Linked DNA regions of Bradyrhizobium diazoefficiens. The protein of the gene in region 2 interacts with the protein of the main gene of each other region in a pairwise test. Links are inferred from orthologs where the notes say so. Each region holds a gene or a part of one and is shown on either strand. Other genes may lie near its edges.

Region 1 (4,729 bases), on a different replicon or contig from region 2:
GTGATGCTGCCCAGCGTCAGCTTGCCCTGGTCGGCGGCGGTCTGCACGACGGTGCGGCGGATGCTCTTGGCTTGGAAGAACGCCCAGAGATTAGAGGCCTCGACGTTCTTGCTGATCGACTCGGTCTGGGCGCCCTTGCCGAGCGTCTCGGAGATCGCCAGGAACAGCGCCAGCACCGCGATCAGAAGGGCGATCTTCTTGTTCTCGCCGGATGCGTGCTCGGCATGCTCGGCGTGCTCCATGCTTTCGTGTGCGCTCATGAATCCCCTCCTGTGTCGGTTCCGCACGATTGACCGAACCGCGCGGCCTGCGCAAGAGGCATGCGGGGCAGGAGCTGGCTATGACAGCCTGATGTCAGGAATCAACGAGCTCTTCAGCGGCTCTTTCAGCGCCTCTTTTAGCGTCTTGGATGCGCGCTCGCATAGACTTCCAGCAACCGCTCGGAATCGATACCGGTGTAGATCTGCGTGGTTGAGAGCGAGGAATGGCCAAGCAATTCCTGGATCGCGCGCAGATCGCCGCCGCGCGATAGCAAATGCGTGGCGAAGGAATGCCGCAGCGCGTGCGGCGTGGCGCTGTCGGGCAGCCCAAGCGCGCCGCGCAGCCGCTCCATCGCGAGCTGGATGATGCGCGGGCTCAACGGCCCGCCGCGCGCCCCGACGAAGATCGGTCCCTCCGGCGGCAGCGCATGCGGGCACATCCCGACATATTCCTGCACCAGCGCGAGCACGTTTTGCAGCACCGGCACCATGCGCGTCTTGTTGCCCTTGCCGGTGACGACGAGCACGTCGCCTTCGCCGGGCCTCGGCACCTCGCGGCGCTTCAGCCCGAGCGCCTCGGAGATGCGCAGGCCTGATCCATAGAGCAGCGCCATCACCGCGGCGTCGCGCGCCAGAATCCAGGTCTCGCGGTCCTCGCCGGCGCGTTCATCAGCATCGGCCAGGCGCTTTGCCGATGCCATCGGCAGAGGCTTCGGCAGCGTCTTTGCGACCTTCGGCGCGCGGATCGCCGAGAGTGCGCCGACCTTGCCCTTGCCCTCGCGCTCGAGGAAGCGGCCGAACGAGCGCAGGCCCGCCAGCGCGCGCATCAGGGAACGGCCGGCAATATCGTCGGCGCGCCGCATCGCCATGAAGGCGCGGATGTCGGTGGCTTCCAGCGCGGCGAAGCGCTTCAGCGTCACGCGCTCGCCCCAATGCGCACAAAGGAAATCCAGGCACTGCCGCAAGTCGCGGCTGTACGCCTCCAGCGTCTTCGGCGACAGCCGCCGTTCGGCGCCGAGATGCGCCAGCCAGCGCGCCATCTCCTGCGCGATCGAGGGATCGGCGCTGGCGAGCTCGAGTGGTGGGGCGGCCGCTTTGCTCATGCGCTCTGGACGTAATGATTCCGCACAGTATATCGCATCACACTCGTTTATCGTTCGCTAAGGCCGCCTTGCGCGGCTAGCCTTGGGGCCCAAGGTTCCGATTCTCCGGTTCCGATTCTCCTCCCAAAGACCGTTGATGGATCATTCGTCGCGTAGCCAAACCGCCCCCGCCAACGCGACCCGCATGGTCGACGTGCTGGTGCCGGTCGCGCTCGACCAGACCTATTCCTACAAGGTGCCGCGCGGCATGGAGCTGAGGGCGGGCGATCTCATCGGTGTGCCGCTCGGGCCCCGCGAGGTGCTCGCCGTGGTCTGGGCAGAAAACGCCAATCCCGATCCGCGCCTGCACAACCGCCTCAAGGAGGTCAGTGAAAAGCTCGACCTCCCGCCCTTGAAACCCGAGCTGCGCGCGGTCGTCGACTGGGTCGCCAATTACACGCTGAGTCCGCGCGGCATGGTGCTGCGCATGTGCCTGCGCATGGGCGAGAACCTCGGCCCCGAGCGCGTCCGCGCCGGCGTGCGCCTGGTCGGCGATCTCCCGCGACGGCTGACGCCGGCAAGGCAGCGTCTGATCGAGGTGCTGTCGGACCGGCTGCTGCACGGCAAGTCCGAAGCGGCCAAGGAAGCCGGCGTCTCGGCCGGCGTGATCGACGGCCTCGTCGACGAAGGCACGCTCACGGTCGAGCCGATGCCGCCGCCGCCACCGCCGCCGGCACCCGATCCGGATTTCGGCCGGCCGGATTTCACGCCGCTCCAGCGCGCCGCGGTCGATACGATGCGCGCGCTTGCGGCCAACGGTACCTTTCACGTCGCGCTGCTCGACGGCGTCACCGGCTCGGGCAAGACCGAGGTCTATTTCGAGGCGATTGCCGAAGCCATCCGTCGCGGCAAGCAGTCGCTGATCCTGATGCCGGAGATCGCGCTGACCGGCCAGTTCCTCGACCGCTTCGCGCAGCGTTTTGGCGTGCGCCCGCTGGAATGGCACTCCGAGCTGACGCCGCGCACCCGCGCGCGCAATTGGGCGGCGATCTCCGAAGGCACCGCGCCGGTCGTGGTCGGCGCCCGCTCGGCGCTGTTTCTGCCTTACGCCAATCTCGGCCTGATCGTGGTCGATGAAGAGCACGACCAGGCCTACAAGCAGGACGAGGGCGTGCATTATCACGCCCGCGACATGGCGGTGGTGCGCGCGCATGTCGCCAAGATCCCGGTCGTGCTGGCGTCCGCGACGCCGTCGGTCGAGTCCGAGGTCAATGCGCGCAAGAACCGCTATCAGCGCATCGCGCTGCCCTCGCGCTTCGGCGGCCAGCACATGCCGCATATCGAGGCCATCGACATGCGCCGCGAGCCGCCCGCGCGCGGCCGCTTCATCTCGCCGCGCCTGGCCTCCGAGATCAGAACCGCGATCGAAAAGCGCGAGCAGGCGCTGCTGTTCCTCAATCGCCGCGGCTATGCGCCGCTGACGCTGTGTCGAGCCTGTGGTCATCGCTTCGCCTGCACCATCTGCGATGCTTGGCTGGTCGATCACCGCTTTCGCCAGCGCCTCGTCTGTCATCATTGCGGCTTCTCGATGCCGCGCCCGCAGATCTGTCCGAACTGCTCGGCTGAGGAGTCGCTGGTCGCGGTCGGTCCCGGCGTCGAGCGCTTGCAGGAGGAGGCGGCCGCGTTGTTTCCGGATGCGCGCACGATGGTGCTGTCGAGCGATCTCATCACGTCGGTCGAGACGATGCGCTCCGAGCTTGCCGAGATCGCCGAGGGCCGCGTCGACATCATCATTGGCACGCAGCTCGTGGCCAAAGGCCACAATTTTCCGCGGCTCAATCTGGTCGGGGTGGTCGATGCCGATCTCGGCCTCTCCAATGGCGATCCGCGTGCGTCGGAACGCACCTGGCAATTGCTCAACCAGGTGATCGGCCGTGCCGGACGCGAGCAGGGCCGCGGCGTCGGCTATCTCCAGACCCATCAGCCCGATCACCCCGTGATGAAGGCGCTGATCGCCTGCGACCGCGAGGCCTTCTACGACAGCGAGATCGATCTGCGCGAGCGCACGCTTTATCCGCCGTTCGGCCGGCTCGCGAGCCTGATCATCTCGGCGGGCGATCGTCCGAGCGCGGAAGGTCTCGGCCGCAAGCTCGTTGCGCTGGCGCCGCGCGACGAGCGCGTGGTGGTGCTGGGCCCTGCGGAAGCCCCGCTCGCCGTGATCAAGGGCCGCTACCGCTTCCGCATTCTGGTGAAGTCGGCGCGCGGTTTTGACCTCTCGGATTATTTGCGCAACTGGCTCGCCGTCTGCCCGAAACCGAAGGGCAATCAGAAGCTCGAAGTCGACGTCGATCCGCAAAGCTTTTTGTAAGGTCCCACCGCTCTCTCCCACGTCATTGCGAGCGAAGCGAAGCAATCCAGGGTCCCTCCGCGGGCAGATTCTGGATTGCTTCGCTACGCTCGCAGTGACGAAAAGAAATAAAAAGCCCGCTGTCCCCCAAGACAGCGGGCTTTGTTTACCCACGCAGCAAGCCGCTCACGTCCATGCGGACAATGACATTGCTGCGCTTATCAGGTGAGGCGCTGATGGCGCCGTTAGGAGACGACTTCCGCGGTGACGCGGCCGACGCCGGCACCGGTGAGGCCGATGGCGCGGGCAGCGCCCGTGGAGAGGTCGAGCACGCGGCCGCGCACGAACGGGCCGCGGTCATTGATGGTGACGATGACGCTCGAGCCGCCATGGGTGACGCGCAGCTTGGTGCCGAACGGCAGCGAACGGTGCGCCGCGGTCATGGCGTTCTGGTTGAAGCGCTGGCCCGACGCGGTCCGGCTGCCGGATTCGTTGCCGTAATAGGAGGCCATGCCCGAGAAGCTGTGGCCCGTCCCCGACGACGGCGTCATCGACGCATTGGCGTTGCGCCAATCGGAGCTGGAATCGTTCTGGGCGTGGTCGCGGTGATGATGGTGAGAGTACCGGTGGTGGTGATGCCGGGATTTGGCCGAAGCTTCGGTGGCAGTTCCACCGACGAGGAGAGTTGCAGCGACGAAAGCGATCGCCGTACGCGGCCGGGTCACAGAGCCCAGCGTCTTCAAAGACAGCATTTAGTGGTCCCTAAGCTAGTATTGCCACATATGTGGCTAGTGGAGCCCCCATCAGTTTGTGAGCGGGTTGGCGTTTCCTTTGGCAATGAGGCATGAATTGGGCAGTAGTTTCGCTATGTGTCGTGATGAAATATCTTGTGACCCCTGCGGATATTCCAAGGATGTTCCGTAATAGTTGGCTTTAACAATTCATTAACTAAGTTATTACTTGTTAATACTGTAAAACGAAGTCGTCGAATTTACTGTTTAGAATTGGGTAAGTATTCGGCAGGCCGACAGATTCACGAC
Region 2 (3,767 bases):
GTAAGTCTCGCCGCCGAGGCTGCGATAGAGGTACTCGCCCTTGATCGACCACTGCGGAGCAATGAACGCTTCGACGCCCGCGCCGACGGTCCAGCCCGAGTGCCACTTGCTGTCCGACGCGGTCACGCCGAGCGCGGAGAGGCTGATTTTGTTGTCGATCCAGGCGTAGCCGCCGGTGCCGTAGAACAGGATCTGGTTGACGGCGTAGCCAATGCGGCCGCGCACGGTGCCCATCGCGTCGGTCTTGGAGGACACGGTGATGCCGAGCGCGGTGGCCGAAGCGTTGACGTCAGCCCAGGCGCCGTCGGCCTCGAGGCCGAACACGACGTTGCCGGTCTGCCAGTTGTAGCCGGCGGTGCCGCCGACGAAGCCGCCCTGCATCCGGGGGCTGCTCGAATCTTCCCAGGCGCCGCCGCCAACGAGACCGAGGTAGAAACCGGTCCAGTTGTAGACCGAGGCCATAGCGACCGGAGCCTTGGTGTAGGGGCGCGCCGCGAGATCGGCGGCCGAAGCCGGAGCGGCGAGTGCGAACAAACAGGCCGAAGCCAACAAAACCTTTTTCATTTTCAACGTAATCCCAGTCCCAGTTTCTGTTGTTGCCTTCCGTGCGTCGGAAGGGCAGCGGACGCTGTGGTCCAACTGACGTCGTCGTACACCATTGAAGCCGTAAGTTGTGTCTCCCAAAAGTCACAACGGGCGCAAAATGTAACTGCCGCTGACCTATAGTTCCCGCAGGGAACAAGCAATGAAAAGGCCGGCGCGAGGCCGGCCTTCGAATTCTCGAATGATATCAGGTGGATCAGTGCCTGATTAGTACTTGATTAGTACCTGGCGATCACCGGGCCGCCAAAGCGATAGTTGAGGCGGACGAGGCCCATGTCGACGTTCTGGCTGATGTGATCGCTCTGGAATGCCCCCCCGCCCGGCGCGTTGAGTGTGAGGGTCCGACCGCCCAGGAAGATGTGGTCGTACTCGACGCCGACTGTCCAGTTCGGCGCAAAGCCGAACTCGAGGCCGGCTCCGACCGTGCCACCCCAGCGGTTGTCCTTGGCGGAAGCGAGCAGGGTGCCGGCACCGGCGAAGCCGGGCGCGGTGTAGATGTTGTACTTGTCGGCGACCACGGCGCCGCCGCCCTTCACGTAGAACAGCACGTTGTTCCAGGCATAGCCGACCTGACCCGTGATCAAGCCGAAGGCGTCGATCTTCGTGCGGTTGCGCTGGGCCGGAAAGAGAACGCTGACATTGTCGCCGGAGAAGTCGGCCCAGTTGCCCTGGCCCTCAAGGCCGAACACCCAGTTGGCGGACTGCCAGCGGTAGCCGACCTGGCCACCGACCGTGCCGCCGGTGGCGTTGTGGCAGCCTTCGCCGCCTACGAACGCACCGCCGCCGAGCACAACATTGTCCCAGCATTTGTGGCTCGATCCGCCACCGCCATTGATGCCGATGTAGAAGCCACTCCAGTCATAGATGGTGGCGACCATCGGCGCCGGCGCCTTGGTGTAAGGACGTGTTGCGAGATCCGCTGCACTCGCAGGTGCAGACAGGCCCAACGCAACGATACCGATTGTAGCGAACAGAATTTTCTTCATTGCAGTCTCCCCAGTTTCGCCGCTCCAGAGGTCCCCGAAGCGGTCAATCAGGCGCGACGCCCACAAGAACCAATTCCGAGGCAACCGTAGTGCGATCTGGAGGGAGAGTCCGTCGCCGGAATGCAACAGTTACGGGTCAATTGGTGTGCACCTAACTTGATGAATGTTAAGTGCTTTTGCTCGATCTGGGGAACTCGGCAGGGTTCCAATTCATCGCGACGTGAAGAGTGGCACAGAGTGAGAGGCGTGCGCTCATTTCGCGTCAATTTCGACAGGAACAAATCTGGAACAAATGTTCGGTCGATGCTATATGTGGGGATAACCGAGGGCGTGGCGGGTCGATCCGCGCTCGTAGCGTATAGGGTCGGCCCAACAGGCGGCAGCGCGGGCGCGCCTTTATCGATTCAGTGGATTTGGAGTGGAGAGCGGCGATGGCGGGAAGCGTCAACAAGGTCATTCTGGTTGGAAATCTCGGCAAGGATCCGGAAATCCGCCGCACCCAGGACGGGCGGCCGATCGCAAATTTGAGCATCGCCACCTCGGAGACCTGGCGCGACAAGAATAGTGGCGAGCGCAAGGAAAAGACCGAGTGGCATCGGGTCGTGATCTTCAGCGAACCGCTCTGCAAGATCGTCGAGCAGTACTTGAAGAAGGGCGCCAAGGTTTATATCGAGGGCGCGCTCCAAACCCGCAAATGGACCGACCAGAGCGGTGTCGAGAAGTACTCCACCGAAGTCGTGCTCCAGGGCTTCAACTCGACGCTGACGATGCTCGATGGCCGCAGCGGCGGAGGAGGCGGTAACTTCGCCGATGAGCCGGGCGGCGATTTCGGCTCGTCGGGTCCGGTCAGCAGCGCACCGCGCCGTCCCGTGGCCGCCGGCGGCGGCGGCGGTCGCAACGACATGGACGACGACATCCCGTTCTGAGACGGAGCGCGCGCGGGCGTTGGACGTTGCCTGCTCGCGTAAGGCGGAAGGACTTCCAACCAATTTACGGGCAAAGCTCGGGTTTTCCGGGCGGACCTCATGTGCTGCCTCAAGCCTTTGACAGCGCCCTATGTGAATGGTATTAACTTTATGTTAATCCTATTCACATGGTCGGTTCCCGCCGATTTGGAGGACAGTTCTGCATGAGCCTCGCGCCGCTGCTTGACGCCGCTCCGGCGATCCCGCTGCACGCCTTCGCGGCGATGGCGGCGTTCGTGCTCGGCCTCGTCCAGTTCGCAGCCCCCAAGGGCAGGCTGCCGCACCGGACGCTCGGCTGGATCTGGGTGGCGCTGATGACGACGGTGGCTGCCTCGTCGTTCTGGATCCACCAGATCCGCTTGGTCGGGCCGTTCAGCCCGATCCATCTGTTGTCGATCTTCACGCTGGTGATGCTGCCGCTCGCGGTGTGGCGGGCGCACACCCATCGCGTCACCGATCACCGGCGCATCATGATCCTGCTGTTCACTGGCGCGTTGGTGGTGGCGGGGCTGTTCACGCTGGTGCCCGGACGCATCATGCACCGGGTGATTTTCGGGGCGTGACGGATGCTTCGAGGCGGTTCATTCCGGGGCCGCCGAGGGCGGCGGTGAGAATCGCGTAAGTCTCTGGAAAAACAAACGGAAAAACCGCTTCCCAAGAGCTTGCAAGGGTGGTTATCAGGGCCTCGATGCGCTATATGATTCCCAGATAAAATTTCACCGGATTCCCCTTTGGCCGACGACGACAACAAGAAGCCCGGCGACGAGCCGGAGCGCTCGGATATTCGCCCCGTCTCCATCTTCGAGGAGATGAAGAAGTCCTACCTCGATTACGCCATGAGCGTGATCGTGGCGCGTGCGTTGCCTGATGCCCGCGACGGTCTGAAGCCGGTGCATCGCCGCATCCTGTACTCGATGCACGAGCAGGGCCACACGCCCGACAAGAAGTACGTGAAGTCCGCCCGCGTGGTCGGCGACGTCATCGGTAAGTATCATCCGCACGGCGACCAGTCGATTTACGATGCGATGGTCCGCATGGCGCAGGACTTCTCGATGCGCGTGCCGCTGATCGACGGCCAGGGCAATTTCGGCTCGGTCGACGGCGATCCGCCTGCCGCCTATCGTTATACCGAAGCGCGACTGACCAAGTCGGCGCTGGCCCTGCTGGCCGACATCGACAAGGACACCGTCGACTTTCAGCCGAACTACGACAA

Evidence for each region. The genes of interacting proteins can lie anywhere in the genome.
Region 1: the proteins of JJE66_RS18660 (region 2) and JJE66_RS11450 interact in binary tests that used the Escherichia coli proteins (3 or more experiments, as listed by UniProt). The link is inferred for Bradyrhizobium diazoefficiens from one-to-one orthologs.

Annotation. Positions count from the first base shown.
Region 1 is NZ_JAENXS010000001.1:2,423,909-2,428,637, forward strand. Bases 1,106-4,104 are described here. They hold JJE66_RS11450 (primosomal protein N'), read left to right. Parts: upstream 1,106-1,499; coding sequence 1,500-3,710; downstream 3,711-4,104. Other genes in these bases: JJE66_RS11445 (tyrosine recombinase XerC), read right to left, coding at 1,106-1,363; JJE66_RS11455 (septal ring lytic transglycosylase RlpA family protein), read right to left, coding at 3,935-4,104. Also shown: JJE66_RS11440 (DUF4337 domain-containing protein), read right to left, coding at 1-260; more of JJE66_RS11445, read right to left, coding at 398-1,105; more of JJE66_RS11455, read right to left, coding at 4,105-4,441.
Region 2 is NZ_JAENXS010000002.1:405,301-409,067, forward strand. The notes cover bases 987-3,767. They hold JJE66_RS18660 (single-stranded DNA-binding protein), read left to right. Parts: upstream 987-2,020; coding sequence 2,021-2,515; downstream 2,516-3,767. Other genes in these bases: JJE66_RS18655 (outer membrane protein), read right to left, coding at 987-1,589; JJE66_RS18665 (DUF2306 domain-containing protein), read left to right, coding at 2,719-3,117; gyrA (DNA gyrase subunit A), read left to right, coding at 3,286-3,767. Also shown: JJE66_RS18650 (outer membrane protein), read right to left, coding at 1-564; more of JJE66_RS18655, read right to left, coding at 822-986. UniProt on the Escherichia coli protein: Plays an important role in DNA replication, recombination and repair. Binds to ssDNA and to an array of partner proteins to recruit them to their sites of action during DNA metabolism. Acts as a sliding platform that migrates on DNA via reptation.